Regions from separate parts of the Brevibacterium sp. Z349TD_9 genome, predicted to be linked through region 1. Evidence: riboswitches for the same ligand, from Rfam matches in the RefSeq annotation. Region 1 holds a riboswitch; each other region holds the start of a gene.
The links. Region 1 has a riboswitch for thiamine pyrophosphate ahead of AC0VYB_RS02605 (TenA family protein). Riboswitches for the same ligand answer to the same signal wherever they lie in the genome.
Positions count from the first base shown of each region.

Region 2: linked by a shared signal. The riboswitch ahead of thiM (hydroxyethylthiazole kinase) and the one ahead of AC0VYB_RS02605 (TenA family protein) in region 1 are both predicted to bind thiamine pyrophosphate.
Region 3: linked by a shared signal. The riboswitch ahead of thiO (glycine oxidase ThiO) and the one ahead of AC0VYB_RS02605 (TenA family protein) in region 1 are both predicted to bind thiamine pyrophosphate.
Region 4: linked by a shared signal. The riboswitch ahead of thiC (phosphomethylpyrimidine synthase ThiC) and the one ahead of AC0VYB_RS02605 (TenA family protein) in region 1 are both predicted to bind thiamine pyrophosphate.

Region 1 covers NZ_CM149680.1:603,479-611,198, reverse strand. Annotated here, with positions in the region: gene AC0VYB_RS02625 (hypothetical protein) at 67-1,458, opposite strand; gene AC0VYB_RS02620 (HutD family protein) at 1,676-2,176, opposite strand; gene AC0VYB_RS02615 (VOC family protein) at 2,243-2,605, opposite strand; gene AC0VYB_RS02610 (ATP-grasp domain-containing protein) at 2,723-3,739, shown strand; TPP riboswitch at 3,757-3,859, shown strand; gene AC0VYB_RS02605 (TenA family protein) at 3,857-4,540, shown strand; gene AC0VYB_RS02600 (dihydroxyacetone kinase subunit DhaK) at 4,528-6,216, opposite strand; gene AC0VYB_RS02595 (hypothetical protein) at 6,380-7,573, shown strand; gene AC0VYB_RS02590 (phytoene desaturase family protein) at 7,651-7,720, shown strand, end outside.
Region 2 covers NZ_CM149680.1:2,988,699-2,996,418, forward strand. Annotated here, with positions in the region: gene nadC (carboxylating nicotinate-nucleotide diphosphorylase) at 1-262, shown strand, start outside; gene AC0VYB_RS13940 (cysteine desulfurase family protein) at 264-1,439, shown strand; gene AC0VYB_RS13945 (hypothetical protein) at 1,592-1,804, shown strand; gene AC0VYB_RS13950 (TenA family protein) at 1,901-2,644, opposite strand; gene thiD (bifunctional hydroxymethylpyrimidine kinase/phosphomethylpyrimidine kinase) at 2,743-3,609, opposite strand; gene thiE (thiamine phosphate synthase) at 3,606-4,313, opposite strand; gene thiM (hydroxyethylthiazole kinase) at 4,310-5,179, opposite strand; TPP riboswitch at 5,167-5,270, opposite strand; gene AC0VYB_RS13970 (sugar ABC transporter permease) at 5,506-6,717, opposite strand; gene AC0VYB_RS13975 (ATP-binding cassette domain-containing protein) at 6,714-7,535, opposite strand; gene AC0VYB_RS13980 (substrate-binding domain-containing protein) at 7,556-7,720, opposite strand, start outside.
Region 3 covers NZ_CM149680.1:1,490,139-1,497,858, forward strand. Annotated here, with positions in the region: gene moeB (molybdopterin-synthase adenylyltransferase MoeB) at 1-929, opposite strand, end outside; gene AC0VYB_RS06710 (thiazole synthase) at 926-1,711, opposite strand; gene thiS (sulfur carrier protein ThiS) at 1,713-1,949, opposite strand; gene thiO (glycine oxidase ThiO) at 1,946-3,127, opposite strand; TPP riboswitch at 3,118-3,220, opposite strand; gene thiE (thiamine phosphate synthase) at 3,244-3,921, shown strand; gene AC0VYB_RS06730 (2-dehydropantoate 2-reductase) at 3,918-4,832, shown strand; gene arsM (arsenite methyltransferase) at 4,958-5,728, opposite strand; gene AC0VYB_RS06740 (amino acid permease) at 5,913-7,394, shown strand; gene AC0VYB_RS06745 (iron-siderophore ABC transporter substrate-binding protein) at 7,489-7,720, shown strand, end outside.
Region 4 covers NZ_CM149680.1:390,498-398,217, forward strand. Annotated here, with positions in the region: gene AC0VYB_RS01725 (TRAP transporter permease) at 1-1,365, shown strand, start outside; gene AC0VYB_RS01730 (TAXI family TRAP transporter solute-binding subunit) at 1,524-2,516, shown strand; gene thiC (phosphomethylpyrimidine synthase ThiC) at 2,695-4,485, opposite strand; TPP riboswitch at 4,482-4,592, opposite strand; gene AC0VYB_RS01740 (M18 family aminopeptidase) at 4,891-6,198, opposite strand; gene AC0VYB_RS01745 (DUF1684 domain-containing protein) at 6,303-7,720, shown strand, end outside.

The sequences.
Region 1 (7,720 bases):
CGAACCGGAGCCGCTGCCCGCACCACCGGAACCGGAGCCGGAGCCTGAACCGCCGGAGCCGCTCGATCAGCTTCCGCTCCCACCGGAACCGCTGCCGCTCGACCCCGAGCCGTCGGAGCTGCTGCCGGAGCCGGACGTGCCCGAATCGCTGCCGGAGGTGCTGCCCGACCCGTCCGAGGTGGTCGAGGAGTCCGAGCCCGAACCGCTCGATCCCGAGGTGTCCGAGGACGTCCCGCTCGTGTCGCTGCTCGAGTCCGTTCCCTGCTCGGTGCCCGTCTGGTCGCCCTGGGTGGTCGACGTCGAGCTCTGGTCGCTCTCACCGGTCGTCGACGAGCTGCTGTTGCTGCTGGTGTTGGCCTGCTCACCGTTCGCGCTGGAGTTCGACGAACCCGAACCGCCGTCGCTGCCGCCCTCGCGCGAAGTGTCGGATTCCTCGCCACCGGAGCCGCCCGTCACCGACTTCGAGATCTCTGAGGTGCCCGGAGAGATGTCGGCGTCGGTGAGGTTCTCGGCGATGACGACTCCGCCGAGGCCGATGCCGAAGGCCGCGACGCCGATTGCCACAGGGTAGAGGACGCGCTTGCGCTTGAGCTTCTGCCACCACGACTTCGGTTCGTCGTCGGTGTCTGTACCGGCCGCGGCCTCGGCGTCCGCTTCGGCCTCGTCGAGGTTGCCGAACGCGGTGTCGCTGCGATCGCCGTCGCCCACGGCTCCGTGGACGGCCGTCTCATCAGGGGAAGCGGCGTCTGCCGAAGTGTCCTTCGCCGTCGGCGAAGAGTTCGTGTGCGGGGTCGTTCCGTAGACGGCAGTGGCGTCGGGACCGGCGGCCGTGGCCGCACCGCCGAGGGCGGCTCCGCCTCCGGCGACGGGCAGGCCTGCGCCCTTCTTCACCGCGGGGGCGAGCTTTGCGCCGACCTCCTTGACCGCTTCTTTGCCCTTCTCAAGGCTCTTGCTGTAGAGGCTCACGGCGACCGCAGTGACGATGCTCGCGATGCCTGCGCCGATGACGGTGCCGGCGACGCCGAGCTGTCCACCGATGACCGATGACGTCGCTGCCGCACCGGCGCCGGCCAGCAGCTGGGTGGCCGACATCCCGTTCCCGGACTTCTCCTTCTTCTCGCCGTCCTGGTCCTCGCCGGTCTGAGCATCCTGTGCCACGGTGGGCGCGACAGCCGTGGACTCGGTATGCCCCGCAGCGGGCTGCGCTGCCGTCGGCTGGGCTGCCGCCGGCTGCGCTGCCGTGGGCTGGGCATCGTGACGAATGGGGTTGGGCGGCATGACCGGGGTCGTCGCCGGATGCGCCGCTGTCATCTCCTCGGTGATGAGCGGCAGCGTCTGTGACGGCTGGGTGCCGTGGGTCGGCTGGGCACCAGGGGTCGGCTGCGGCATCGATCCCGCGGCGCCGTTCGCGCCTGCGGGATCGGACGAGTTGTGCGGGTCTCTCTGTTGCGACGCCAAAGTACCTCCCAGAACGTGTGTCAGCTCCCAGTATTCTCCGTGGAAGTCCAGAGACCCTGACCGGGCCCACCCGAGCCTGGGAGCCTCCTGGACGCCCGGCCGACGACTACGCTGATGACCAGCAACGACGCCTCGATCTGTGACCGCCGGTACACCCGACTCGCACGTTTTCCTCAGGATTCGCTTCCGTGTGGGCGCGACCGGAGCCTCCCCCGCCTCAGCTCATCCCGATGACGCCGAGGCGGCCCGGCAGCTCCTCGGAACCGTCGAGTTCGAGGAGGGTGAACCGTCCCCATCCCTCGACCGGTTCGAGTGTGAGGACGAATCGTGGCCGCTCGGCGGGTGCGGGCAGCATCGTCAGGGCAGGGTGGTCGCCTTCGCGCTCGGTCATGAGGTTGATCGCGAAGCAGGACTCTCGCAGTTCGGTGAGAGCGACGTCGGCATCGCCGCTGAACCGCAGGGGACGCCCGGGGCCCGCCCGGTGGAGGGTGCCGTCGATCGACAGGACCACCTCGGCGGTGGGACAGAAGATCCGATCGAGTCCGGGCAGGGACGAGAACGGACCCGGACGATCGAGGCGGGCGATGCTCAGCCGCCACCGGCGACGATCCGGGGTGAGGCGCGCGGATTCGTCGAGTGAAACGAGTTCGGTCGTCTCACCTGCGCCATTGGCCCACGGTCTCGGTGCGATGTCGTCGAACGACGCGATGAGGTCCATGCTCGCCATCGTAGACGCGGGCGCCGTCACGGCTGGCCCGCGCCGCCTCAGTCGGCCGGCACCGCCTCAGCTGACGCAGAGGCAGAACGGATGGCCGGCGGGGTCGAGGAAGACGCGGAAGGTCTCCCCCGGCTGCACGGCGGCCTTGCCGGCACCGAGTTCGATGACCTGCGCCTCGGCGGCATCGAGGTCGTCGACCATGACGTCGATGCGCATCTGCTGCGGATGCTCCTGACTGGGCCAGCTCGGGGCGTGGTAGTCCTCGACCTGCTGGAAGCAGATGGGCGGCCAGGAGTCGGATGTGATCTCAGCCCACGTGCCGTCGTCGTCGACGCGGACCTGCCAGTCGAGGAGGTCGCCGTAGAAGCGGGCGAGCTCACCAGCATCCGGAGCGTCGAGAACGATCACGGGCTGCTTTGCGATAGCCATAGCCTGAGTCTACGCCGGTGGACGGACGCGGTGAACGGCTTCGGCCGGGAATCCCCGGACCCGTAGGATTGTTGAGCAATACGTCCAGCGTTCCGACACGACATCGAGAGGCCTTCCATGAGCACCCAGCAGCTGCCCGTCGCCGACAGGCCCGCGGTCTACATCATCCACGACAACCCGGAGTGGATCACCCCCTTCGCCGAGGCGCTCGAGTCCCAGGGCGTCGACTACGTCGAATGGCTGCTGCCCGGAGCGACGATCGACCTCGCCGCCGAGCCGCCCGAGGCCCTCTTCTGGTCCCGCCTCTCCGCGTCCTCGCACACGCGCACCGACCCGCATGTCAAGGACTTCGGCCGGGCGGTGCTCGCGTGGCTCGAGGCCGCCGGTCGGACGGTCATCAACGGTTCCGACGTCTACGAGCTCGAGGTCAGCAAGATCCGCCAGCACCGCGAACTCGCAGCCCACGGCTTCGACGTCCCCAGGACCGCCGCCGCGTTCGGGAGCACCGCGATCACCGAGGCGGCTGCGGACTTCGCTCCCCCGTTCATCACCAAGCACAACCAGGGCGGCAAGGGCCTGGGCGTGCGCCGGTTCGACTCTCACGCAGACCTCGAGCAGGCGATCGCCGACTTCGGACCCGGCGGCGCGGACGAGCCGATCGACGGCATCACCCTCATCCAGGAGTACCTGCAGCCGGCCGCACCGTTCATCACCCGCGCCGAGTTCATCGGCGGCCGGTTCCACTACGCCGTCAGGGTCGATGTCTCTGCCGGCTCGTTCGAACTCTGCCCCGCCGACGCGTGCGAGATCCCGACCGCTGGGACCGCCGGGGACCAGCACACCGCCTCGGCGCCGTTCAGCCAGTTCACCCGGCGCGAGGAGATCACCGCCGAGACCCCGCTCATCGGCCGACTCGAGGAACTGCTCCGCGAACTCGCCATCGACTTCGCCGGCGTCGAGTTCATCGAGACCAACGACGGCCGGCAGGTCGTCTACGACATCAACACGAACACGAACTACAACTCGGCCGTCGAGGAGGCCGAGCGTGCGGCCGGCCGGCAGCCGGCGACCGCACGGATCGCTGAGGAGCTGAGCCTCCGCCTCGGCGCGGTCGCGGGCATTCCCGTGCCCTGACCGGGCCTGATAGTCTCAGACCACCACAGGGGAGCGCCGGACACGGCGCTGAGAGTGCGTACGCAGACCCTTACACCTGATCCGGATCATGCCGGCGGAGGAAGTTGGAGGAGACGAATGATCACTGTGTCCCAGAACGGCGCCGTCGAGGCACTGCGTCGGTCAGCGGACGAGGACTGGAGTGCCGCGGTCGGCCACCGGTTCGTCGAGGAGCTCTTCGCGGGCACCGTGCCCGACGACGTCATGGCGACCTATCTCGTCCAGGACTATCAGTTCTTCGAGGACTTCCTCGCGATGCTCGGCACGTGCGTCGCCCACGCCGACCGGATCGAGGCGAAGCTCCGGTTCGCGCGTCAGCTGGGGTTCCTCGAAGCCGATGAGGACTCGTACTTCCTCCGTGCCTTCGCCGAGGTGGGGGTGACCGAGGACGACTACGCCGACCCCGTCCTCCTCGCTCCGACAGAAGGCTTCCGCGAGGTGATGCGGACGGCCGTCGCCTCGGCGTCGTACCCGGACCTCCTCGTCGTCCTCGTCATCGCCGAATGGCTCTACCTCGACTGGGGTGAGCAGGTGCGCGACATGCCCACCCGCGACGTCCACGTCGGCTGGATCGACCTCCACCGCGGCGAGGACTTCTCCGCGTGGGTGCAGTTCCTCGTCGACGAACTCGAACGCGTCTTTCCCCGGGGTGATGACGCCGAGTCGGTCACGACCCGAAAGCGGCTGACCGCGCTGTGGGGGCGGGCCGTCGGGCTCGAGCGCGCGTTCTTCGATGAGGCGTACCGGGCTCAGCGTTCGTAGACCTCGGCGGCCGCGGTGAAGAGCAGCGAGATCCCGACCGCGCCCGCGTCGGGGGTGCCGTGGCCGCGCCCGTCGACATAGCTCGCACGACCGCGCCTGGCCTGGAGTTCGGCCGTGGCCTGGGCGGCGTCGGCGGCCGTCTCGGCGGCCGAGGCGAATCCTCCGCTCAGCGCTGAGGCGGTCGGTTCGAGGACGTCGATGACCGTCCGGTCGCCGGGCTCGGCTCCGCCGACGCGGCGGATCGCCGCCGAGCCGGCCGCGGTCGCCTGCTCCCAGACGGTCCTCGGGTGCTCGTCGTCCCCAAGCTTCGCGTATCCGGCGTTGAGCTCCTGGAAGAGCAGGCCGAGCAGAGGCCCGCTCGTGCCGCCGACGCCGTTGAGGAAGGCACGTTCGGCGGCGGCGAATCCCGCCGCGTCGGCCTCCTCCATGAGTCGGGTCGCATGGCGGAGACCGCCGCGGAGGTTGTCGCCGAAGTCGCCGTCACCGGTGACCTGGTCGAGTCGCGTGAGGTGGCCGTGATGCTCTTCGGCGAGTTCGGCGAAGCGGATGACGACGGCGGTCTCGAGGTCGGTGCTGCGATCCTGTGCGCGGGTGCGCAGTGTGCCCGCGTCGGTCTCGTCTGCGCCACCCTGGTCGGTCCCGCGTTCGGCGATAGATGCGGTCGGTGTGCCGTCGGCGACGGGCGCGGGGAAGGCCGCAGTGCAGGTGGCGGTTTCCCACCAGTCCAACCACTGCGGCTGCATTCGGGTGAGCGTGATCGAGAAGCCGGTCATGTCGAGGGCGGTGACGTAGTCGCCGACGAGGGACGCCGCGACCTTCTCGCCCTTGGCTTCGAGGGCGCGGGTGACGCCGTCGAAGACGTTGAAGAGCTCGATCTGCGTGCTGGCGCCGAGTCCGTTGACGAAGACGAGGAGGTCGCCGTCGGCGGGGTCGCCGGCGACGGCGGCGTGGACCTCGTCGACCATCCTCGCCACGAGCGCGTCGAAGCTCTCGCGTTCGATCGAGGTCGCGGCACGTTCACCGTGGATGCCGACCCCGTACTCGAGCGTTCCCTCAGCCAAATCGAAGGCGGGCCTCCCTGTGTGGGAGTCGGTCTGGGCGCGGGCGGCGACGGCGAGGCTGCGGGAACGGTCGGCCACCTCGGCGCCGAGGTCGGCGAGCTCATCGAGGCCGAGTCCGGAGTCGGCAGCGGCACCGAGGATCTTCTCGACGACGACAGTCGCGCCGGTGCCGCGGCGGCCGGTCTCGGTCTCATCACTGTCGGTGGCAATGTCGTCGTCGACGATGACGGTGCGCGTCGAGATGCCCGCTGCCTGGAGGCGTTCGGCGGCGATCGCGAAGTTGATGACGTCGCCGGTGTAGTTCTTGACGATGTGGAGGACCCCATCGTCTCCGGCAACGGCGCGTGAGGCGGCGAAGATCTGCGCATTGTGCGGGGAGGCGAAGACCTCGCCCGGAACTGCCGCATCGAGCATCCCCTGCCCGACGAAGCCGACGTGCATGGGTTCGTGGCCCGATCCGCCGCCGGAGACGAGGCCGACTCGGCGTTCAGGGGTCCGGGTGCGGGAGCGGACGAAGAGCGGGTCCTCGGTGAGAGCCACGCGGTCCGAGTGGGCGCGGGCGAAGCCGCGCAGGGCACTGATGATCGGGGTGGGCGAGACGAAGAACGCGCTCATGGAGATCCTTTCGCAGGTCAGCGTCGTGTGCCGGTCCGGTGGGCAGTCGACGGCCACCGGCTGTGCGGACGGTGCCATGCTATACCTGCCCGGCGGAGTGGTAGGGTGGCTGTTCACCTGCCGACCGTCGGCGGATCCGCCCGGCTCGTGGCACTATTGACCGATGAACGATTCCCCCGTCGACCACGATTCCGAATGGATCCCGTTCGGGCTGTTCCGCCCCGACATCATCGAATCCGTGCCGCCGAAGTTCTTCCCCACCATGGTGTGGGGATACTTCGAGACGGAGGATGAGGACGGCGAGACAGGGTGGATCGAACGGACCACCGAGGGCGCGTCGTATGCGACGATCCTCTCGCAGATCGCCGGCTTCCTCGTCGAGACCGAGTCGGCGAACGCATGGGTCGACGACGACGTCGACGAGGAGACCGACGGCACGAGCGCCGGTGCCCCGGTCAACAGCACCCTGTCCGATCTCAGCGGCGACGTCCTCGTCGAGGAGGCCTCGGCGGCCTTGTCCCGGCTGAAGATCTACCCTCTGCCCGAGGGCCACGAACCCACCGGCCGCTACGTCGCCATCATCTGCGACGACGACCCGTTCGAATCCGGCAACGTCGAACTCCTCAACGAGGACGTCAGCAGCGAACTCATCGAGGGCCTGCTGCGTGTCGCGCAGATGCGCTTCGCCGAGACGCTCTCCTTCAGTCCCTTCGACGACGAGGTCGACGACGCCAGGGCGTCGGCAGGCGATGATCGCACCACCACGGCCGCGGCAGAGCCGACCGGCCCGGCGACCGAAGCGCCGCCGCCTCCCGTCACGACGTTCGGGGACCTCTTCGCCGGCTGGGCGTTCCTCCCCCTGCCCGCCGACGTCGATGTCAGCGCGGTCTGGTCGCTCATCCTCACCAGCGACGCCGACGACGTCATCCGGTGGTACACCCGACGCACACCGCTCCTCGACGAGAACCTGCTCACCGGCGTCCTCGCGAGAACGGCGTTCGAACTCGAACTCGGACTCATCGACAGCTTCGACGAAGACGACGAGGCCTCGCGGCTGACCCGCGAGACGCTTCCCGAGCTCAGCACCCTCGTCCCCGCCGACTCACCGACCGGCCCCCTCGACCCGCGGGTGGGAGCACTTGCCACTCGCGCCCTGCCCGAGGGGGAGACCCCGATCGTCGCGAACCTCTTCCTCTTCGGCACCGACCAACTGGGAACGAGCAGCGTCGTGAGCGTCAGGGAGCTGACGACGGACACGGTCGTCCTCGGCGACGCCGAGCTCGACGGCTTCGAAGAGCTCGGCCTCATCCGCTCGGCCCTGCGCGACATCCTCCACAACGGGATCGGCGAGTTCTGATCGCGATTCGCACCGCAGCGCGCAGCCCGCGGCACGCACTCTCAGCCCGCCTCGGGCGTCTGACCTAGACTGAAGCCATGAGCACCCAGCCTGATGTCGTCGTCGTCGGATCCGGCCCCAACGGTCTGGCGGCCGCCGTCACCATGG
Region 2 (7,720 bases), 1.5 Mb from region 1:
GAGCGGCAACGTCAGCCTTGAGACCGTCGCGGAGATCGCCGACACCGGCGTCGACGTCATCTCCTCCGGGGCGCTCACCCACAGCGTCCGGGCGATCGACCTCGGACTCGATCTCGTGCTGTCGGAGGCGACCGAGCGGTCGCACCCGGCACGCGGCGCGGTCACGGCTGTCGGTGAACACGTTCACCAGGGCGGTGCCGACGCGTCAGGCGATGCTCACGGCGACACCGCTGCGGCAGAGATCCGACCGGCGGCGGACTGAAATGGGCCCGCTCTACCTCGACACCGCATCCGCGGCACCCGTGCGTCGGGAGGCGCTCGAAGCGGCCTGGCCGTACCTGAGCGGGGCGTTCGGGAACCCGTCGAGCCACCACGAGTTCGGGCGCGTGTCCGCGGAGGCGCTCGAGGATGCGCGGGCCCGGGTGGCGCGGGTGCTCGGGATGCGGAGCACGGACATCGTCTTCACCGGCGGCGGCACGGAGGCGGCGAACCTCGCGGTCATCGGAATGGCGCTCGGCGGGCTTCCCGACGCCACCGCCTCGGCGGGGACGGATCCCGGACGCCGGCACCTCGTCACCTCTCCGCTCGAGCATGAAGCGGTGCTCGCCTCGGCGGACTTCCTCGCCCGACGCCACGGGTTCGATGTCGCGTATGTCGAGGTCGACCCCGACGGGACGATCACCCCGGAGGCCCTGCGGGCGGTCCTGCGGGAGGACACCGCGGTCGTCAGCCTCGGCTATGCGAACAACGAGATCGGCACGGTCGCCGACATCGCGGCACTGAGCGAGGTCGTCCATGCCGCCGGCGCGCACGTCCACACCGATGCCGTGCAGGCCGCGGGATGGCTGCCGCTGGCGGGCCTCGGCGTCGACGCGATCACGCTGGCCGGGCACAAGGTCGGTGCGCCGAAGGGCATCGGAGTCGCGGCGATCCGCGCCCGCATCCCTATCGAGCCGATCATCCACGGCGGCGGTCAGGAGTCGGGCAGGCGGTCGGGGACGGAGAACGTCGCCCTCGCCGTCGCGTTCGCCACCGCGCTTGAGCTCGCGGAGTCCGAACGCGCCGAGGCGGCCGCCCGGGTGGCCGGCATCCGTGACGACTTCATCGCCGAGGTGCTCCGGTCCGTCGACGGGGCACTCCTCACCGGCAGTGCTGAGTCGCGGACCCCCAACCACGCGTCGTTCTGCTTCTCCCGCACGAGCGGGGAGGCCGTGCTCCTCGAGCTCGAACGCCTCGGGGTCACGGCCTCGAGCGGATCGGCGTGCGCGGTCGGCTCCGATGAGCCCTCGCATGTGCTCCTCGCTCTCGGCATCGACGCCGAGGTCGCGAAGACGAGCGTGCGCTTCACGTTCCCGTCTGCCATCACCGCCGAGCAGGGCTCAGCTGCGGCAGCGGCGGTCGTCGAGGCGGCGAACCGGCTCAGCCTCGCGTATTCGTAGGCCTCAGCCCGTTCGGGTCGCGCCAGCCCTGCCGCCTCGCCCTCACTGCGGCGCGAAGAGGCCACTGATGTGCGATTGGCCCCTTTCCACAGCGCCACTTCGGAGAGACACTGGAATCCAGGGTTCCACTGCGGCTGCGAGGGGGTTTCGTCATGGATCTGCTGATCATCACCATCATCGGTGCCGGCTTTGCGGCGATCGTCTTCGCCCTCGGGCGCCTCACGTGTCCGCGGCACGACCGTGTCCCCCTGTCCCAGGTCGATCGCGTCATCCTCTGGACGACACTGTGCCGGGGCTGGATGGTTCTCGGACAGTTCGCCCCGCTGACCATGATCGTCGACGACCGCCGCGAGGGCCGCGCTTAGAGGAGGTCACTGCGCCGCCGCGGAGGAGGTCACTGCGCCGCCGCAGCGGAGGGGTCGCCGTCTGCGCGGAGGCCGCCCTCCGCGCAGCGTCGGCGCTCACCGCACAGGTTCGGCCGCGGGCACCGCGAAGACGCCCGCGTCCCAGTCCTGCAACGCGTGCGCCGAGGCCCAGAAGTGGAGTTCGTAGACGCACGCGCGTTCGAACGCGGCCCGCATCCGCGCCGCCTCATCGGCTGGCGCCCGGTCGAGTTCGCGTTCGAGGATCTCGACGGCCTTCCGCGTCGACTCGTCGAACTCCGGGGCGTCGTAGGTCTGCACCCACGTCCGATACGGGTGGTTCTCGTCCATCTCTCCGGCGCGCTCGATGAGCACCTTGCCCATGTGCGCGTACACCCAGAAGCAGGGCAGCACTCCCGCGACGCCCTCACCGTAGGACCGGGTCGCGGCCGTGGCGACGAGGAACGAGACGTATCCGAGCGTCGTCGGCGACGGACCCACCCGGTCCTCGGCCTCGAGCTGGGAGTGCGCCTGCCCGAGGCGGGCATCGGAGAGCAGTTGGGCGTGCATCTCCTCCTCGACGGTGATCGCCTCCGCCGCCGAGGTGGACCAGAACCGGGACTCGTCCCGGTCCGTCGTCTTCCCGGCGAGGAAGGACATCGCCTTCGCATATCCGCTGAGGTAGATGCTGTCCTGAGTGATGTAGTTCGTGAACGCAAGAGGATCGAGGCTGCCCTCGGCGAGCTGGCTGAGGAACGGCAGCGCCTCGATCGCCTCGATGATCGGGCGGACGTGGTCCCAGAGTTCGGTGGTCTGCGGGCCGGCGGCGAAGGTCGTCGTCATACGTGTCTCCTTGGGTCGAATCGTCGTCGATCGGGTCGGGTCCGGGGCGCCGCGGTGCTGCGATGGTGAAGCGCTCCGGGTACGGTGCTCGGGCGGGGTCAGCGGCGGACGATGTCGACCTGATGGTCGACCGGTCCGTGGGCGCCCGCGGGGTCGAGGCTGACCTTCCAGTCCGCCGCCGAGGCGAGCGCCCGGGCAAGGAAGTCGAGTCCCCGTTCGACTGCCTGCCGCATGTCCTCAGAGGCCAGCGTCTTCCCGCCGTTGGCCCGCCGGAGGACGGCCGCCTCGGCGGTGATCGCAGCCGAGAGCGTGCACCCGGTCCCGTGCGTGTTCGGGGTCGCGATCCGAGGGTGGGCGAACTCGGTGACCTCCCCGTCGGCGGTGACGAGGATGTCGGCGACCTCGCCGTCTGCGGCGTGCCCGCCCTTGAGGAGGACGGCGCGCGTGCCGCGCGCGACGAGCTCCCTGGCCTGGTCGCGCATCTGCTCAGGGGTCGTCGCCTCGGGCACGTCGTCGCCGAGGAGGAGGGCCGCCTCGGGGAGGTTCGGTGTGATGAGGTCGGCGGCCGGGAGCAGGCGCGTGCGCACGGCGTCGACGGCATCGACCTCGAGGAGGCGGTGTCCGGAGGTCGCGACCATGACGGGGTCGACGGTGAAGAACCCGAAGTCGGAGGTCGCTGCCCGGTCGACGACGAGGTCGACGAGCGACCGGGATCCGAGCATGCCCGTCTTCGTCGCGTCGACGGGCATGTCATTCAGCACGCTGTCGAGCTCATCGGTGACGAAGTCCTCGTCGATCGGGTAGACGCGGGACACCCCGTGGGTGTTCTGCGCGACGAGGGCGGTGATCGCCGTCGTCCCGAGCACGCCGAGGGCGGTGAACGTCTTGAGGTCGGCGTGGATTCCCGCCCCGCCGCTCGGGTCGGTGCCGGCGATCGACAGCGCGATCGGTGGTCGCTCGCTCATGCCTGTTCCCCGTCCTTTCGGGTGCCGTCGCCGAAGGCGTCGAGGAGGTCCGCGGCCGCCTGCTCGGGATCCTCGGCGCGGCAGATCGCGGAGACGACGCAGATGCCGACGAGTCCTCGTCCCCGCAGTTCGTGCGCGCGCTCGGCGTCGATGCCGCCGATCGCGACCGCGGGGATCCCCGCCGAGGCGGTGAGTTCGCCAAGGCGGTCGGGACCGATCCCGGCCGGGGCGTCGGTCTTCGTCGTCGTGTCGAAGACCGGTCCGATGCCGACAAGGTCGACGCCGCCGGTCTCCTGGGCCGTGGCGAACTCCTCGGGTTCGGCGGCGGAGAGGCCGACGAGGGGGCCGTCGCCGAGGAGGTCGCGCACCTCGGCGACGGGGGTGTCGGTCTGGCCGACGTGGATGTGGACGTCGCTGCCCTCGTCGAGGAGGCGGCGGGCGACGGCGACCCGGTCGTTGAGGAAGACGGGAACGCGGCGGTCGGTCCCGGCGATCGCCTCGGTGACGGCGGCGATGACCTCACGGGTGAGGACGAGGAATTCGGTGTCGTCGATGTCCTTGTCGCGGACCTGGACGACACCGACTCCCCCGGTCACGGCCGCGCGCACGGTCTCGGCGACGGTTCGTCCCGCCTCCGCGCACTGCGCGGTATCGGTGACGAGGTAGAGGCGGGTGTCGATGCCCGCGAGCCGATCGCCGCTCATACTGTGGTCACCTCGACCCGGGCGCGGCCGATCCGGTCGTCGTCGGTGGTGAAGAGCGCGTCGAGGAAGTGCACCGAGTAGGTGCCCGGTCCGAGCGCCCCGGTGGCGGCGGCCTCTCCGGCGACGGCGAAGTGGGCGTGGGCGGCGACGACTGCGGTGAAGCGCTCGAACGCGGCCGATCCTGCCGGGCCCGCCTGCGAACTCGTCCCCGCCGGCGGGACGGCGGCGAGGTAAGCGGCGGTCACGGCGCCGAGTGAGCAGCCGGTGCCGATGACGAGCGGCATGAATGAGTGTCCCCCGTCGACGCGGGCGATGTGGTCGGCCCCGTCGATGTGGGCGACGATGGCGTCCCGGGCACCGGAGACGGCGACGATGGCGCCGGTCGTGCGGGCGAGCTCGGCGGCGGCCGGGAGCACGGCGTCGACCTCGTCGGTGGACTCGACCCCGCGCCCGCCCGCTCCGGCTCCGGCCAGTGCCGCGATCTCCGAGGCGTTGCCGCGGATCGCGGTCGGGTGGGCGGCCGCGGCGCGGCGGATCCGGGTGGTGCGGTGGTCGGCGGCGCCGATGCTCACGGGGTCGAGCACCCAGGGTTTGGCATCCTCGGTGACGGCGTCGACGGCGTCGACGGCGGCGTCGGCGGCGAGGAACTGCTGGTCCGTCGCGGTGCCGAAGTTGACGAGCAGACCGCCGGCGAGGTGGGCGAACTGCGCGGCATCGGCGTCGTGGTCGAGCATCGCCGGTGACGCCCCGACGGCGAGGAGCACGTTCGCGCTGAACTGCTGCACGACCGTGTTCGTGATGCATTGGATGAGCGGGTTCGACGCGCGCAGCCGCGCATGCGCCGACGACAGGTCGATGTCGGTCATGACGATCCCTTCGCTAGCATGGCCCAGATCAGGTTCGATGGGTGTTCTCTCAGCCCTGCGCGAGTCGCACCGGGCACCCCATGTCATTTGCCCCCGACTGTATCACCGACACCTAGGGGGCGACGACGGTGCCCGCACGGCCCACCGCCGCGAACCCGCCCGACCCCACTTTCAATCCAGCCGCCCGGCCCCGATGATTCACTTTTCGCCCGATCGGTCTGGTCTTGAACCGACTGATCGGGCGAAAAGTGACTCAGTTCCGCCTCGGCGACCGACCCAGCCGCCTATCGGCGGCCGTCGGACCTCTGTCGCCTACCCTCCGACGCCTACCCTCTGCCGACGTAGCGCTGGCCGCGGCGGCTGATCGCGTCGATGACGACGGCGGTGAGGAGGACGAGCGCGGTGATGATCTGCTGCGCGTCGGAGTTGAAGCCGATGAGGTAGAGGCCGTTGTTGATCGCGCCGACGACGAGCGCCCCGAGCACCGCAGCCCACGCCGAACCGCGCCCGCCGAAGAGCGAGGTGCCGCCGATGACGGCCGCCGCGATGGCGTTGAGGAGGTCCTGCGTGCCCACGAGCGTCGACCCCGCGTTCGTCGTCACCCCGGCCTTGACGAAGCCGAAGAGCGCGGCGAGGACTCCGGCGGTCATGAACACGCTGATCCGCACCCAGGTCACCCGGATGCCTGCGCGCCTGGCGGCCTCGACCTTGCCGCCGACGGCGTAGATCGATCGACCGTACTTCGTCTTCCGCAGGACGAGGTCGATGACGATGGCGATGACGAGCATGAGGAAGAACGGCATCGCCAGCCCGAAGTCCTGGTTGACGAGGATGAGGAATCCGAAGACGACCGCGGTGAGGAGGACGATGCGGATGATCACCGATGTCCAGCTCGCGCTGTCGAGTCCGGCATTGTGCCGGCGCAGTTTCGAGTGGATGATCCCGGCGGCGAAGCCGAGCACCGCGACCGCGCCGAAGACGTAGGCCCAGATGGCGGGGAAGTAGTAGCTCGCGAAGTCGAAGGCGAAGGTGTCGGCCATCGAGAGGTTCTTCTGCGTGCCCAGCGTCGTCAGGGTCAGGCCGGTGAAGGCGAGGAGGCCGGCGAGGGTGACGACGAAGGCGGGGATGCCGACGACGGCGAAGAACCAGCCCTGAATGGCGCCGACGACGAGGCCGAGGAGGAGCATGATCGTCAGGGCGATGATCGGGGGCACACCCTGCCTGACGACGAGGACACCGAGCACGGAGGCGCAGAGACCGCCGAGCTGGGCGAGCGAGAGGTCGATCTCGCCGAGGAGGAGGATGAGGTTGATCCCGAGGGCGAGGATCGCGAGGTAGGCGACCTGCGTGGAGAGGTTGACGAGGTTGGCAGGGGAGATGAAGTTGCTGTTCGCCGACTGGAAGACGATGACGATGATGACGAGGGCGAGGATGACCGGGAACGAGCCGAGCTGACCCTCCTTGATCCGCCGGACGAAGGTGCGGACGAACCCCTCCTGCGAGATCCGTTCGTCAGTGATGAACGAGTTCCGGGTCATCGGCGCTCACCCCTGCGTGCCGCCCGCTGGGTGACGACGTTGTCGTTGGCTCCCGTGATGGCGGCGATGAGGACGTCGGTGCGCTCATCACCGGGGAAGTCGCCGGCGTCCTTGCCCAGGCGCAGGACGTGGACGCGGTCACACACGGCTTGGACGTCGGCCATGTTGTGGCTGACGAGGAGGACGCCGAGGTCGCGGTCGCGGAGGCGTTCGATGAGGTTGAGCACCTCGGCGGTCTGGGCGACTCCGAGGGCCGCGGTCGGCTCGTCGAGCATGACGATCGACGGTTCACCGAGGAGGGACCTAGCGATCGCGACTGTCTGCCGCTGCCCGCCGGAGAGGGCGGCGATGGGCACCCGGACGCTGGGGATCTTCGCCGAGAGGCTGCGCAGCAGCTCCCACGACTTCGCCTCCATGGCGACTTCGTCGAGGACGCCTGCGCGAGTGTCCTCGTGGCCGAGGAAGAGGTTCGCCACCACGTCGAGGTTCTCGCACAGGGAGAGGTCCTGGAACACCGTGGCGACCCCCGCCTTCTGCGCGTCCTTGGGTGAGGAGAACCTCTGCGGGCGGCCGTCCATGAGGAGCTCGCCGTCGTCGGCGCCATGGACGCCGGCGATGATCTTGATGAGCGTCGACTTGCCGGCACCATTGTCGCCGACGAGCCCGACGACTTCGCCGCGGCCGATGGTGAGATTGATGTCGGTCAGTGCCTGGACGGCACCGAAGCGCTTGGATATTCCGCGCAGTTCGAGCACGGGCTGTGTGGTCGCCGACGCCCGCCCGAAGGCGGGCATCGGCTCGTTCGTCTGTGAAGTCATCGGCGTGCGCTCAGCGTCCCCTACTCGATTCCGGCGTCGGCGCAGAGCTTCTCATCGATGCCCGAGCAGATGTCCGAGGCCTTGATCTGATCGCCGACGATGTCCTTGATCGTGTCCTTCGTGACGACCTTGGCTTCGACGAAGTCCGTCGGCGTGTCCTTGTACGTCGTCGCAGCCTTCGGCTC
Region 3 (7,720 bases), 890 kb from region 1:
TGGACCTGCCGCTCCCACTCCTCGCGGACATCGACGATGACCGCGTCGGCCCCCAACGCACGAGCCTCGGCGACGGTGACCTCGTCGACGGCGGGCGCCGAAGCTGCCGGGGGAGCCGCACACGCGACGGCGACCTCGGTGAGGTCGGTCACGGCAGGCCGATCCGGGTCGGCGGAGAAACGCAGCGTCGTGAAGGTCGTCCCCAGCACATCCGTGCGCAGGAGCCTGCCGATGAGGGGGTCCCCGATGCCGCAGATGAGCTTGACGGCCTCGGCGGCCATCGTCGATCCGACGAGACCGCAGAGGACGCCGAGGACTCCTCCCTCGGCACAGGTGGGCACCGAATCGGCGTCGGGGATGTCGGGGAAGAGGTCGCGCAGCATCGGTCCGTGACCGGGCACGAAGGTGCTCACCTGGCCCTCGAAGCGGAAGATCGTCCCCCACACGAGCGGGGTGCCGGTGAGCTCGGCGGCATCGTTGGACAGATACCGGGTCGCGAAGTTGTCCGCACCGTCGATGACGAGATCGTGGGCGGCGAAGAGCTCGAGTGCATTGTCCGGGCTCAGGCGTTCCGCGAGGGCGGTCACGGACAGATGCGGGTCGAGGCGCAGCAGCGCATCCCTGGCCGAGTCTGCCTTGGGGCGGCCGACGTCGGCATCGCGATGGAGGATCTGGCGCTGAAGGTTCGAGACCTCGACGCGGTCGTCGTCGATGACGGTGAGGAGTCCGATCCCCGCCGCCCCGAGGTACTGGAGCACCGGGGCTCCGAGGCCGCCGGCGCCGACGACGAGGACCCGCGCGGCCCGCAGCCGCCGCTGGCCGAGATCTCCGACCTCTGGGAGGCTGAGATGCCGCGCGTACCGGGCGAGCTCATCGGGCGTGAGCGCGTCGACGGGCTCGACGAGCGGGCGCAGAGGTGTCCCGCTCATGGCCCCATCACCAGGTTCTCCGTGGTGACCCTGCCCTCGTGAGGTGAGGAGGCGAGTGCCAGCGGACGCTTGGGGATCCGTCCCGCGCCCCGAGCCAGGCGGCCCGCCTCGACGGCGAGCGCCATCGCCCGAGCCATCGCCGGTGCGTCATGGGCGCGGGTGACCGCCGAGGCGAGCAGCACGGCCGTGCACCCGAGCTCCATCGCCAGCGCCGCATCCGAGGCCGTGCCCACGCCGGCATCGAGGATGACGGGCACCTGCGCACGGGCGACGATCGTCTCGATGTTGTGGGGGTTGAGGATGCCCAGACCCGAGCCGATCGGGGCCCCTGCCGGCATGACCGCGGCGACCCCGGCGTCCTCGAGGCGCTTCGCGAGCGCCGGATCGTCGTTGGTGTAGGCGAAGACCGTGAACCCGTCGAGGACGAGCTCCTCGGCCGCCCGGAAGAGCTCGACCGGGTCGGGCAGGAGGGTGTCCTCGTCAGCGATGACCTCGAGTTTGACCCACGAGGTCTCGAGCGCCTCCCGGGCGAGCTTGGCCGTGAGCACAGCGTCCCGGGCGGTATAGCAGCCCGCGGTGTTCGGCAGGGAGCGGATGCCGAGTCGTTCGAGGAGGGCGAAGACCGAGTCCCTGGCGTCAGCGTCGAAACGGCGGATCGCCACGGTCGTCAGCTCCGTCGCCGAGGCGGTCAGTGCGTTCTCGAGGATGCTCAGGGTGCTCGCCCCTCCGGTGCCCATGACGAGGCGGGAGTCGAAGGTCGCTCCGTCGATCGTCCAGCTCATCTCAGCCTCCCTGCACAGCAGTGACGATGTCGACGGTCTGGCCGTCGACGATGGCGAACTCGGCCCAGAGTCCACGGCGGATGACCTCACCGTCGACAGCGAGGGCCACCCCGAGACGGCCTCCGTCGACGGGAGTCCCGTCCGTCGCGAGCTGCCTGCCGGTGACGTGCTCGACGAGCGAGCGGGCCGTGGTGCCTGAGGCGAGCTCGCTGCTCTCCCCGTTGAGTGTGATGGTCATGGTTCCTTCCTTGCTGTGGTCATCGCCGCCACAAGGCGCGGAGACGGGCTCTCGTTCGACTGTGCGGCTTCGGAGAAGCGGCGGGGAGCAAGGGCCGCGGGCGCCCCTGCGGGCAGCCACGGCGAGTCCTCACCGCGGGTGAGATCGGCACCGAGGCGGGCCCCGAGCGGAGTGAGGAGGATCCCGTGGCGGAAGTACCCGGTGGAGACGACGCAGCCGGGGTCCGTGCGCCCGATGAACGGCACGTCATCGGGTGATCCGGGTCGGGCACGCGCAGTGATCTCGGTGATCTCGGCATCGAGGATCCCGGGCACGAGCCGTTCGGCATCGTGGAGGAGACGGTGGACTCCCTCGGCGAGCACCCCGGGCCGTCCGTCCTCACGGGACGTGGCGCCGAGGACGAGTTCCCCGTCGGGGCGCGGGACGATGTAGACGGGCCGACCGGCGACGAGTCCGCGGATGGTGCGGGTGAGCAGCGGCGGTGCGCTCGCGTCGGTGCGCAGCCGGATGATGTCGCCGTGCACGGCTCGCAGCGGCAGGTCGGGGACGCCGGCGATCGTCCCCACCGCTTCACCGGCGGCGACGACGACCTGGTCGGCGGTGAGGCTGCGCCCATCGGCAAGAGCGACGCCGACGGTGCGGCCGCTGACGCGGACGAGTCCGGTCGCCTCCTCACGGACGATGTCGTCGTCGAGGAGCGAGAGCAGGGCGCCGGTGATCCGTCGTGGGTCGACGGCATGATCGCCGGGGATGCGCACCGCCCCGCTCACCCCTGGCGAGAGGGCGGGCTCGAGATCGCGGGCCCGGGATCCGGTGATGAGTTCGACCTCGGACCCCGCCTCGGCCTGCAGGGCGCGCAGGTCCCGCAGGGTCGCGAGATCCGCCCTGTCCCCGGCGCACACGAGGGTCTCCGTCTGCGTCTCGCCGAGGTCGTGCCCGGTCTCGGCGGTGAGTCGCGAGGCGAACTCGGGGTAGAGATCGGCAGAGGTGCGCATGAGGGGGAAGAGCGGAGACTGCCCCCACGCGATCTCCGCGGCCGGGGCGATCATGCCGGCGGCGGCATACGAGGCCCCTTCGCCGGGTGCGGGGTCGATGAGCGTGACCGACGCTCCCCGGCCACGCAGCTCCCATGCTGTGGCGAGCCCGATGATCCCGGCCCCGATGACGATGACGTGCACTGTATTCTCCCTCCGGCGGCATGACCCGCATCAGGTGCGGCGGTCGGCACGAAGCCCTCTCAGCCTCCCAGCGAGGCTCCCGCGAACTCCTCTACTCTAGGAGCATGGTTCCCGTGATGACAACGTCCTCCGCCCAGCGAGACACGCAGACCACGACTCGAACCGCGCGTCGGCGCGCGCTCGAGGCGGCCCGCCTCTACCTCTGCACCGATGCCAGGACCAAGCAGGGCGATCTCGCCGCGTTCCTCGACGCCGCATACGCCGGGGGCGTCGACATCATCCAGCTGCGCGACAAGAGCCTGGAGGCACGAGAGGAGATCGCCGCCCTCGAGGTCCTCCGGGACGCCGCCCGCCGCCATGGCAGGCTCTTCTCCGTCAACGACCGTGCCGACGTCGCCCTCCTCGTCGGCGCCGACGTCTTCCACGTCGGACAGGGTGACCTCACGAGCGGCCAGGCCCGTGCCGTGCTCGGACCCGACGTCCTCCTCGGCCGTTCGACCCACTCGATCGACCAGGCGCTCGCCGCCGACGCCGACCCCGACATCGACTACCTCTGCCTCGGGCCCGTGTGGGAGACCCCGACGAAACCCGGGCGACCGGCCGTCGGCCTCGAGCCCCTGCGGGAGATCACCGGACGGGTGAGTACGCCCTGGTTCGCGATCGGCGGCATCGCCGCCGGTGAGCGGCTCGACGCGGTGCGCGAAGCCGGAGCCGAGCGCATCGTCGTCGTCCGCGCCGTCACCGAGGCCGATGATCCCGCCGCAGCGGCAGCGACCCTGAAGGGAGAGCTGTGAGGATCCTCATCGCCGGAGCCGGGGCCACCGGGGGAGCGTTCGGCACCCGCCTCGTCGAAGCCGGACGTGACGTCACCTTCCTCGTCCGACCCGAGCGCGCCGAGGCGCTGCGCGCATCGGGGCTGCGCTTCATCGGCCCCGACGAGGACAGGACGAACCCGGTGGCCGTGACGACCGCCGAGGAGCTCGCAGCGAACCCGATCCCTGCGGACCTCGTCCTCATCGCCGTCAAGGCCAGCGGCCTCGACCAGGTCATCGACGACATTCGCCCGGCGATCGGGCCGGACACGCTCATCATTCCGTTCCTCAACGGCATGGCCCATATCGACCGCCTGGACAGGGAGTTCCCCGGGCAGGTGCTCGGGGGCCTCGTGAAGATCATCGGCACGATGCGCGGATACGACGTTGTGCAGATGACGGACATGGCGACGATGACGATCGGCCGCCTCGGCGGGGGAGAGGTGCCTTCCGGGATCGTCGAGGCCCTCGACGTCCCCGGCTTCCGCCTCCAGGTCATCGATGCCATCGATGACGCACTCTGGGAGAAGTGGGTCTTCATCGCCGCAGCCGGCGTGGTCACGTGCCTCTTCCGGGCGCCCGTCGGGGCGATCATGGCCGCCGGCGGCGAACCCCACGTCGTCGCGATCGTCGACGAGCTCGAAGCCGTGGCGATGGGCGCCGGACACCCGATCTCGGCGCGCTCCCGCGCGGTGACGCTCTCGATGCTCACCGCCGAGGGCTCCTCATTCACCTCATCGCTCTATCGCGACGTCACCGCCGGACTGCCCAACGAGACCGAGCACATCCTCGGCAGCCTCGCGGCGACCGCGGCGGGACTCGGGGTCGCGACCCCGCTGCTCGACCTCACTCTCGTGCAGCTGCGAGCAGGCGAGATCGACCGGGCGGGATGACCGGAGAGGGGTCTGCAGCCTGGCCGCGGTTTCGGAAGCCCGCGCGCACCGGCCGCCGCCTGCGCGGAGACGATGGGCCGCCTCGGCGAGACCGGAGAGCACGAGGGCGAGCGATGTTTCCAGGCTCAGCCGGCCGGCTTGACCGCCCGCACGATCGCCGAGTGCAGGCCGTCGGCGACCTCACGCGTGAAGTCGACCGCGACGTCGACGAATCCGACAGCGCGAAGACCGTCGACATACTCCGTTCGTGACAGAGCCCCGGCGATGCAGCCGACATGCGACCCGCGCTCACTGCGCTCCTGCGGGCTGAGACGGTCTTCGGAGACGACATCGGAGACTCCTATGCGCCCGCCCGGAGCGAGCACGCGGAACATCTCGCTGAGCACGGAGTGCTTGTCCGTGGAGAGGTTGATCACGCAGTTGGAGATGACGACGTCGACGGCGGCGTCCGGGAGCGGGACGGCTTCGATCGTGCCTTTGAGGAACTCGACGTTCGTCAGGCCCGACTTCGCCCGGTTCTCCTCGGCGAGAGCGAGCATCTCATCGGTCATGTCCACCCCGTAGGCGAATCCGGTCGCACCGACCCGGCGGGCGGAGAGGAGGACGTCGAGACCACCGCCCGAACCGAGATCGAGCACCCGTTCGCCATCCCGGAGCTCGGCGACGTCGGTGGGGTTCCCGCAGCCGAGACTCGCCTCGACGGCGCCGACGGGCATGCCCCCGACCGTCGTCGCGTCATAGAGTCCGGCACCGAATCCGCGCGGGGATTCGGGACAGCAGTCCGCGCTGCCGTCCTCGCGGAGCAGCTCATCGTTGCCCACTCCGGATGCGGAGGCCGTCGCCGCCTCCGCATAACGCGCCCGCACTGCTTCGCGGACCTGGTCGTCGTCAGCCATAGCGCTTCCTCTCCGTCGCTTCCTCGTCACCGGTGTGAGATCGATCCTGGTCGTCTCCCCAGCACGTGTCAACGCCGCCGTCCGCCCCCAGCCGCTCCGGCTGCGGCACCCGCGTCGCCGACGGCATGTGAGTAGAATGGCCGGGGCCTGCAACCGGGTCCGACAGCAACGAGCAGGGGACAGGATGACTCAGGCGGACACCTCGGCGACGGAGACCCGCGAACTCAAGCGGGGACTGCACACGAGGCACCTGCAGATGATCGCGATCGGTGGTGCCATCGGCACCGGCCTCTTCCTCGGTTCGGGCGGAACGATCTCCCAGGCCGGTCCCGGAGGCGCGCTGCTCGCCTACGCCGCGATCGGCGTCATGGTCCTCTTCGTCATGCAGTCCCTCGGGGAGCTCTCCACCCACCTGCCCGTGGCCGGGTCCTTCCACACGTACGGGTCGAAGTACATCAGCCCCTCCTTCGGCTTCGCCATGGGATGGAACTACTGGTTCAACTGGGCGATCACGCTGGCCGCCGAGCTCGTCGCCGCCGGGGTGATCATGTCGTTCTGGCTGCCCGACGTGCCCTCGTGGATCTGGGCCGCGGTCTTCCTCGCCCTGCTCACCGGGCTCAACTTCCTCTCCGCCCGTGCCTTCGGCGAGGGCGAGTTCTGGTTCTCCGCGATCAAGGTCACCGCCGTCCTCGTCTTCCTCGTTCTCGGCGTGCTCATGATCGCAGGCATCCTCGGCGGACCCTCCCCGGGCTTCTCGAACTGGACGACCGGCGAGGCTCCGTTCGCGGGGGGATGGATGTCGATCATCGCCGTGTTCATGATCGCCGGCTTCTCCTTCCAGGGCACCGAACTCGTCGGCGTCGCCGCCGGAGAGTCCAAGGATCCGCGCCGGGACATGCCGCGAGCGATCCGCACGGTGTTCTGGCGGATCATGCTCTTCTACATCGGCGCGATCGTCGTCATCGGGTTCCTCCTGCCCTACACCGACCCTTCCCTGCTCGCCTCGGCCGACAAAGAGGACATCACCGCCTCACCCTTCACCCTCGTCTTCGAACGTGCAGGCATCGCCGTGGCCGCAAGCGTGATGAACGCCGTCATCCTCACCGCGATCCTCTCGGCCGGCAACTCCGGTCTCTACGCGTCGACCCGCATGCTCTACGCGATGGCGAAGGAGGGCACCGCACCGAGGCTGTTCGCCCGTCTCAACGAGCGCGGGGTGCCCGTCATGGCGCTCGTCGCGACCGCCTTCATCGGACTCTTCGGATTCCTCACCGAGGTGATGGGCGACGGGGCGGCGTACACGTGGCTCATCAACGTCTCCGGGCTCTCCGGATTCATCGTCTGGATCGGCATCGCGTGGTGCCACTTCCGCTTCCGCCGTGCCTACGTCCACCAGGGGCACGATGTCGAGAACCTTCCGTACCGGGCGCCCTTGTTCCCGATCGGGCCGATCATCGCCCTCGTCATGCTCATCGTCGTCGTCGCCGGACAGAACATCGAAGCCGTCGCCGACGGCCGTGTCCTCGAAGTCGCCTCGGCGTACATCGGGCTGCCGATCTTCCTCCTCGTCTGGGGACTCCACCGCCTCATCACCGGCCCCAGATCCCGATTCATCAGCCTCCAGGACGTCGACGTCGACGGACTCGAGATCACTCCGAAGGCCTGATCGCGCACCTGCCGCGCGCACGATTCTGGGAACCCGCCCTCCTCGATTAAGCTAGGCTCACCTAAGACCAAGCTCGGCTGTGAGAAAGAGACCCATGCGCAGATTCCTCGCCCCCATCCTTGCCTCGGCACTGCTGCTGACCGCCTGCTCGGGCGGCGGCAGCACCCCGGATGAGACCGCCGGCGGTGCCACGGTGGACACGAAGTTCGGCGCGGTCGAGGTCCCGGCCGACCCGCAGCGCGTCGTCGCTCTCGGGTGGGGCGACGCGGAGACCGCTCTTGCCCTCGGCGTCCAGCCGGTCGGTGCCTCCGACTGGGTCGAGTTCG
Region 4 (7,720 bases), 210 kb from region 1:
TTCTTCATCGACCTCTCATTCTCACTCTTCAAGAAGTCGAAGGCCGCGCCGGGACGCACGGTCGCGCTCTCGGGCTTCCTCCTCGGCACGGTGTCGGGGTCGGGCACAGCCACGGCCGTCTCGCTCGGCGCGGTGACGTGGCCGGTGCTCAAGAAGGCCGGCTACCCGAAGGAGAACGCCGGCGGCATGCTCGCGGCCTCGGGCATCGGCGCGATCCTCTCTCCGCCGACCCTTGGCGCCGCGGCCTTCATCATCGCCGAGCTCCTCAACGTCTCCTACGGCCTCGTCCTCCTCTGGGCGGTCGTCCCGACCCTGCTCTACTACTTGGGCATCTTCCTCGCCATCGAGATCGACTCGCGCAAGATCGACGTCGACTACCGCCCGCCGCCGGGGCTGCGCTCGTGGCCGATCCTCAAGAAGGGCTTCTACCACTTCATCTCGCTCGGCATCATCGTCGTCTTCCTCGCCCTCGGCATGGCCCCGTTCAAAGCCGTCGTCTACGCGACGCTCGTCGGCATCGGCTTCGGCATCATCGAGATCGTCCTCACCCACCGCAGGCAGCCGGCCGCGATCCTCCGGGCGATCTGGGACGTCATCTTCGGCGCACTCTCGACGGGCATCCGCTCGGTCCTGCCGGTGACGAGCGTGTGCGCGGCCGCCGGCATCATCGTCTCGACGATCACGAAGACCGGGCTCGGCCAGGTCATCTCCGACATCCTCGTCAAGGGCGCGCAGGCGATCTCGACGAATCCGACCGCCGTCCTCGTCTTCACGTGCATCTTCGCCGCGATCGCCGTGACCGTACTCGGTCTCGCGGTACCCGTGACCGCCTCGTTCATCATCAGCTGGGTCATCGTCGGTCCGGCCCTCATCACCCTCGGCGTCCCCGAGGCGGCGGCCGCGATGTTCATCTTCTACTACGCCGTCCTCTCCGAGGTGTCCCCGCCGACCGCGCTCGCCGCCGTCGCCTCCTCGGCCATCACCGGGGGCCGGGTCATCGCGACGATGTGGCAAGCGTGCAAGTACGCGATCCCCGCCTTCCTCGTCCCGCTCGCCTTCACCTTCACCCCCGAAGGCGCCTCCCTCGTCGCGCAGGGCGGATTCCTCGGGGCCCTGTGGACCGGTGCCGTGTCCGCGTGCGCCGTCGCCGCGCTCGCCGCCGGGGCCGGCGGCTGGATCATCCGCCGAGCCGGCTGGCCCGAACGCGTCCTCTGCTTCATCGCCGCCGGCGCGCTCCTCTACCTCCAGCCGCTGTCGATGACCATCGGCTTCGCCGCCCTCGCCCTCGCCGTCATCGTCCACCTCATCCTCCGACGTCGTCCTCGGAGTCCGCAGGCCACCCCCGCCGAGGCGGCCCACCCATGACCTCGCACCTGACCTCCCAGCCCGGTGCGGGGACCGGACGGCCCAGCCGCCCGACCGCCGACGCCAACTGCTGGCGCCAACCGCTGGCACCCGATCGTCCATTGAAGCCGCTGTCACCGGACCTCCACTGAGACACCCACAAAGAAAGGGAAGAGCCCATGAAGAGAACGAAGATGTTCACCGTCACCGCGGCCGCGATCGCCGCAGTCCTGGCCCTGAGTTCGTGCGGCGGCAAGCGCGAGAACACCCCGGCCGCCGAAGGCGGTGACGGCTGCACGGCGGCGTCGGGCCAGATCACGATCGCCACCGGCAACTCGACGGGCGTGTACTACGTCCTCGGCGGCGGTCTCGCGCAGCTGATCTCCGACAACACCGAGCTCAAGGCCACCGCCGCCGAGACGGGCGCCTCGGTGCAGAACCTCCAGCAGCTGGCGAAGGGCGACTACGACATCGCGTTCTCGCTCGCCGACACTGCAGCCGATGCCGTCACCGGCAACGCCGACTTCGACAAGCCCGAGGAGATCTCGGCGCTCACGCGCATCTACGACAACTACACGCACGTCATCGTCCGCAAGGACGCGAACATCAAGTCCGTCGAGGACTTCAAGGGCAAGACGATCTCGACCGGGTCACCGAAGTCCGGCACCGAGGTCATCGCCAACCGCCTCATCGAATCCGCGGGCCTCGCCGACGGTGATGTGACGAAGCAGCGGCTCGACCTCGCCAAGACGGTCGACGGGATGAAAGACGGGACGATCGACGGCATGGTGTGGTCGGGCGGTCTGCCCACCGCAGGCGTCACCGACCTCTTCACCTCGAACGGCGGGGACGTCGAGTTCGTCGACATCTCCGGGCTCGAGAGCAAGATGAAGGAGCTCAACCCCGTCTACGAGGTGGCCGAGATCCCCGCCGACACCTACAAGGGCGCGGGCACGGTGAAGACGATCGTCACCCCGAACGTTCTCATGGTCCGCAACGACATGGATGAGGGCACGCAGTGCGCGCTGACGAAGCTCATCTATGACAAGAAGGCCGACCTCGAGAAGGTCCATGCGGCCGCGAAGGACATCACACTCGACACTGCGGTGCCGCCGGAGCCGATCACACTCGCACCCGGCTCGCAGAAGGCCCTCGACGAGCTGCAGAAGTGAGGGACTGAGTCCGTCGACGATGGTCAGCGCTCGATCCACGCGGCGCTCGAAATCCGCGTCCGGGGCGACTCGGATTTCCGGCTGCGCGTGGATCGGCGGCCTGGGTCCCGGCCCCGCGTGGATCGGCGGCCCGGGTCCCGGCCCCGCGTGGAGCGACGCTGCCAGCGCGCCCCGCGCCTCAGCCTCGGCGGGGGCCGACCGTCGGCTCGGGAAGGTACACCTGGGCCCCGCGCTCGAGGAACTCCCGGCTCTTGGCCTGCATGCCCGCGATCGCGGCCTGCGCCTCGGCGCTTCCGTAGGTGTCGCGGATGTCCTGGGAGATGCGCATCGAGCAGAACTTCGGCCCGCACATCGAGCAGAAGTGCGCGGTCTTCGCCGGTTCGGCGGGCAGGGTCTCGTCGTGGAATGCCTCCGCTGTCTCCGGGTCGAGGCCGAGGGCGAACTGATCGCGCCAGCGGAACTCGAACCGCGCCTTCGACAGTGCATCGTCACGGGCGCTCGCCCCGGGATGTCCCTTCGCGACGTCGGCGGCGTGCGCGGCGATCTTGTACGTGATCACGCCCGTCTTGACGTCCTCGAGGTCGGGCAGGCCCAGGTGCTCCTTCGGGGTGACGTAGCAGAGCATCGCGGTGCCGTAGCGGGCGATCTCCGTGGCCCCGATCGCCGAGGTGATGTGGTCGTAGCCGGGAGCGATGTCCGTGACCAGCGGGCCCAAGGTGTAGAAGGGCGCGCCGTCGCAGAGCTCCTGCTGCCTCTCGACGTTCTCCCGCACGAGGTGGAGCGGGATGTGGCCGGGGCCTTCGACCATGACCTGGACGTCGTGGGCCCACGCGCGCTTCGTCAGCTCGGCGAGGGTGTCGAGTTCGGCGAACTGTGCGGCGTCGTTGGCGTCGGCGATCGATCCGGGACGCAGCCCGTCGCCGAGGGAGAAGGCGACGTCGTACTGGGCGAAGATCTCGCAGAGCTCGTCGAAGTGGGTGTAGAGGAAGTTCTCCTCGTGGTGGGCCAGGCACCAGCCGGCCATGATCGAGCCCCCGCGAGAGACCATGCCGGTGACCCGGTCCGCGGTGAGCGGGACGTAGCGGAGCAGCACGCCCGCGTGCACGGTCATGTAGTCGACGCCCTGCTCGCACTGTTCGATGACGGTGTCGCGGTAGATCTCCCAGGTGAGCGCCTCGGCGTCGCCGTCGACCTTCTCAAGTGCCTGGTAGATGGGGACGGTGCCGATGGGGATCGGGGAGTTGCGGATGATCCATTCGCGGGTGGTGTGGATGTCGTTGCCCGTCGAGAGGTCCATGAGGGTGTCGGCACCCCACTTCGCGGCCCACTGGAGCTTCTCCACCTCCTCGGCGATCGAGCTCGTCACCGCGGAATTGCCGATGTTCGCGTTGATCTTGACGAGGAACGCCTTGCCGATGATCATCGGTTCGGACTCGGGATGGTTGATGTTCGAGGGGATGATCGCCCGGCCGGCGGCGACCTCGGAGCGGACGAGTTCGACGTCGCACTGTTCGCGGATCGCGACGTAGCGCATCTCCGGAGTGATGATGCCCTTCCTGGCGTAGTGCATCTGCGTGACGGTGCGTCCGTTCTTCGCTCGCCGAGGTGACCGCTCCGGACCCTGCCACTGCTGAGAGGGCGCCCCGCGGCGGACGGCGGCTCGGCCGTCGTCTTCGATGAGGTGTCCGCGCGCCTCGTAGGTCTCCGTGTCGTCGCGGTCGGCGATCCAGGGCGCGCGGTGCGGCGGAAGCCCGTGTTCGGGAACGGCGCCGGGGCCGACGGTGCGGTAGACGTGGACGGGCTCGTTGGGGCGGCCGTTCGTGTCCTCGAGGTCGATGCGGGTGACCGGCACGCGGATGTCGTGCTCGCTGTCCTCGAGCCAGGCCAGGGAGTGCGAGGGGTACTGCTCGAGGGGGAAGTCCTCGGCGGGCGTGGTGTTTTCGGGTGTGTCAGGGGTAGGCGCAGTCATCTGCGATCCTCTCTTCCTCCGCCGGTATCAACCGGATCAGGTTCAACGGTCTCGAGCGGCCCTAGCCCGATCTCAGCCTCCTGCCGGAGGCCCCCGTGGGGTCACACAACGACTATCACAGTGTGCGCGTCGCCACAAAACAGCGCGTCCCGTCGACCGTTCGGCGACTGCCGATCGCCCTCGATTAACGCGCACCCGGTCGCTCTCGATCAACGCGGCGGGAGAAAATCGATGCTCCCGCGAAGTCGGTCGCTTTCGATCAACGCGCAGCCGGAATTCCGAGTCCGGGGCGACGCGGAATTCGGGCCCCGCGTGGATCGGGGCTGGAAGTGTCGGCTGCGCGTGGATCGAGGCTGGAAGTGTCGGCTGCGCGTGGATCGGCGTGCGGAGTGCCGGCGCCGGCCCCTACGCTCCCTGGAAGAAGGCCTTGGCGGCGGCACCGAGGGCGACGACGTCGCTGATCGCGCACATCTCCCGCGCCGAGTGCATCGAATAGAGCGCCGGTCCCACGTCGACGGTCGTCATCCCCATCCGCGTCGCCGTCAGCGGTCCGATCGTCGACCCGCACGGCACGGCGTTGTTCGACACGAAGTCCTGGTATTCGACCCCGGCCGCAGCGCACGCCTGCGCCCACACCGCGGTGCCCACGGCGTCGGTTGCATACCGCTGCTGGGCATTGTGCTTGAGCAGGGGTCCGCCGCCGAGGCGGGGCCGCACCTGCGGGTCGTGCCGCTCCTGATAGTTCGGGTGGACGGCATGACCGGCGTCCGAGGACACGCACACCGACCCGGCCAGCGCGGCGAGGTGGTCGCTGCGCGTCGCGTCGGGGTAGAGGGAGGCGACGATGCGCTCGGCGACGTCGGCGAGGAACGGTCCGCTCGCCCCGGACCGAGAGTTCGACCCGATCTCCTCGTGGTCGAACCCGGCGAAGAGGGCGAGGTGGTCGAGCGCCTCGGCGTCGAGCCCGACCATCGCGGTGACCCCGGCGTGGACGGAGAGGAGGTTGTCCAGCCTCGGCGAGGCGAAGAACTCGTCTGCGGCACCGAAGAGCGCAGGCTCCTGGACGGGGATCGTGTAGACGTCGTGGCCGACGATGAGCTCGGGATCCACCTCGGCGGAGGCGGCGAGGAGCTCGAGGACGTCGGCCTCGGCGAGGTCGGCGAGACCGACGATCGGGGTCGTGTGCCGCTGCTTGTCGAGGGTGAGGCCCTCGTTGACCTGCCGGTCGAGGTGGATGGCCAGCTGCGGGATGCGCGCGATCGCCCCGGTGCGCGCGAGAACGACGGTGCCGTCGGCGAGGCTGAGGCGCCCGGCGAACGCGAGCTCCCGGTCGAGCCACGAGTTGAGCAGCGGCCCGCCGTAGATCTCGACGCCGACCTGGCGCACCCCGGCGGTCGCGAACTCCTCACCGGGCTTGAGCTTGAAGGCGGGGGAGTCGGTGTGCGACCCGAGGACGCGGAACGGCGGGATCACCGAGGTGGTCTCTGTCGGGGTCATCCACGCGATGATCGCACCGTCGCGGACGACGAAGTATCCGCGGCCGGGTTCGAGCGCCCAGGAGTCGCGTTCGTCGAGCCGGTGGAAGCCGGCGGCGCCGAGACGGTCGGCGGCGGCAGCGGTGGCATGATAGGAACTGGGAGAGGCAGAGACGAATTCCGAGAGATCGGCTGCGACCTGCGCGTTTGCTGTCTGGTCGGTGGGAGGAGTGCTCATTTTCTCAGCCTATCCTTTGCGGTAGCTTTGATCACAGGTGCTTTGATCACAGCTCCGAAGCGGCAGACCCGGGACGACGAATGAGATTGCGAGGGGACTTCGACGTGAACCAATTCGTGGCCGAATGGAACACCTGGCGGGACTCGCGGAACTCGTCGTTGGCGACACCCTTCGGCTGGCTCAGCGTCGTCGGCCTGCACTGGCTCGATGGGGAGTCGACCTGGCCCGACGCCCCTGGAACCTTCACCGTCGACGACGACGGCTGGGTGCGCCTCGCGCTCGACCCGAGCACGAAGGCCGGCCCCGCCGCACAGACCTTGGACCTCCTCTCCCGCCCCGCCGAGGACGGAGCTAACGCCGAGGACGGAGCTACCGCCGGGGAGGCCCCCGCCGACGACTCGCCCCAGGTCAGGGTCGACGACACCGGTTTCAGTGCGAAGCTGCCGACGGGCGGTTCGCTCGGCTGGTTCACCGTCGGGCACGTGCTCTACGAGCTCATCGACCGCGGTGGGCGGATCGGTGTGAGGATCCGCGACGCGAAGTCGCCGCTGCTGAGCAAATTCGTCGAGGTCCCCGTCTACGACCCCAACCGTGAGTTCGTCTTCCTCGGTCGCTTCACCCCCTATGAGCAGCCGCAGGCACAACCGGTCTCCACCGCGCAGGAGGGTCTCGAGCTGACGACGACGGTCGTCGGCGAGGTCACGTTCACCGGCCCCGACGGCGAGGTCACGCTCATCGCCTCCGGGTGCCCGGCGACCGGACTCCAGCTCGACTTCCACGATGCCACGAACGGGAGGACCACCTCGGCGTGGCGGACGCTCGATCTGGGCATCCCCAACGCCGACGGATCGCTCGTCGTCGACTTCAACCGCGCGGTGAACTACCCGTTCGCGTTCTCCGCGTTCGCCACGTGCCCCGCCCCGGTGCCGGGCAACGTCGTGCCCTTCGCCGTCACCGCCGGAGAACGGCGGCCCCCGTTCTTCTACTCGGAGGCCGGCATCAATGTCCCCTTCCTCTTCTACCGCTGGTGGGACGAGGCGAGCGCCGAGGCGACCCGACCGTGGTACGCCCGGTTCGGCCTCGACATGACCGTCCTCAACCCCAACGAGGATGAGATCGACCAGTCGCTCGTCGGCTTCGACGGAGTCGCGATGTCCGGCGGCGACCTCGCCCCGCTCACGCGCAAGGCGCGCTCGCGGCTCGTCAGGGTCGCCACCGATGCGCTCACCTCACGGCTGCCGGTCATCGGGATCGGGGCGTTCGCGGAGTTCGTCATCACCGCCCAACGGGAGCTGCGCGACCAGCAGGGCCACACCGAGGCGACCCCCGAACCGCGCGCGACGACACCCGGTCGGGTGCCGATCGTCATGAACAACGAACTCGACCCGGCCTCGGTGGGACTCGACGTCGTCGGCACCGACGCGACCGGACTCATCTACGCGGAGGCGGACATGACGCTGCCGCTCGAATCGACGTACCGCGAGATCGGCGAATTCGAGGCGGCGCTGGCGGCGAAGGCGCC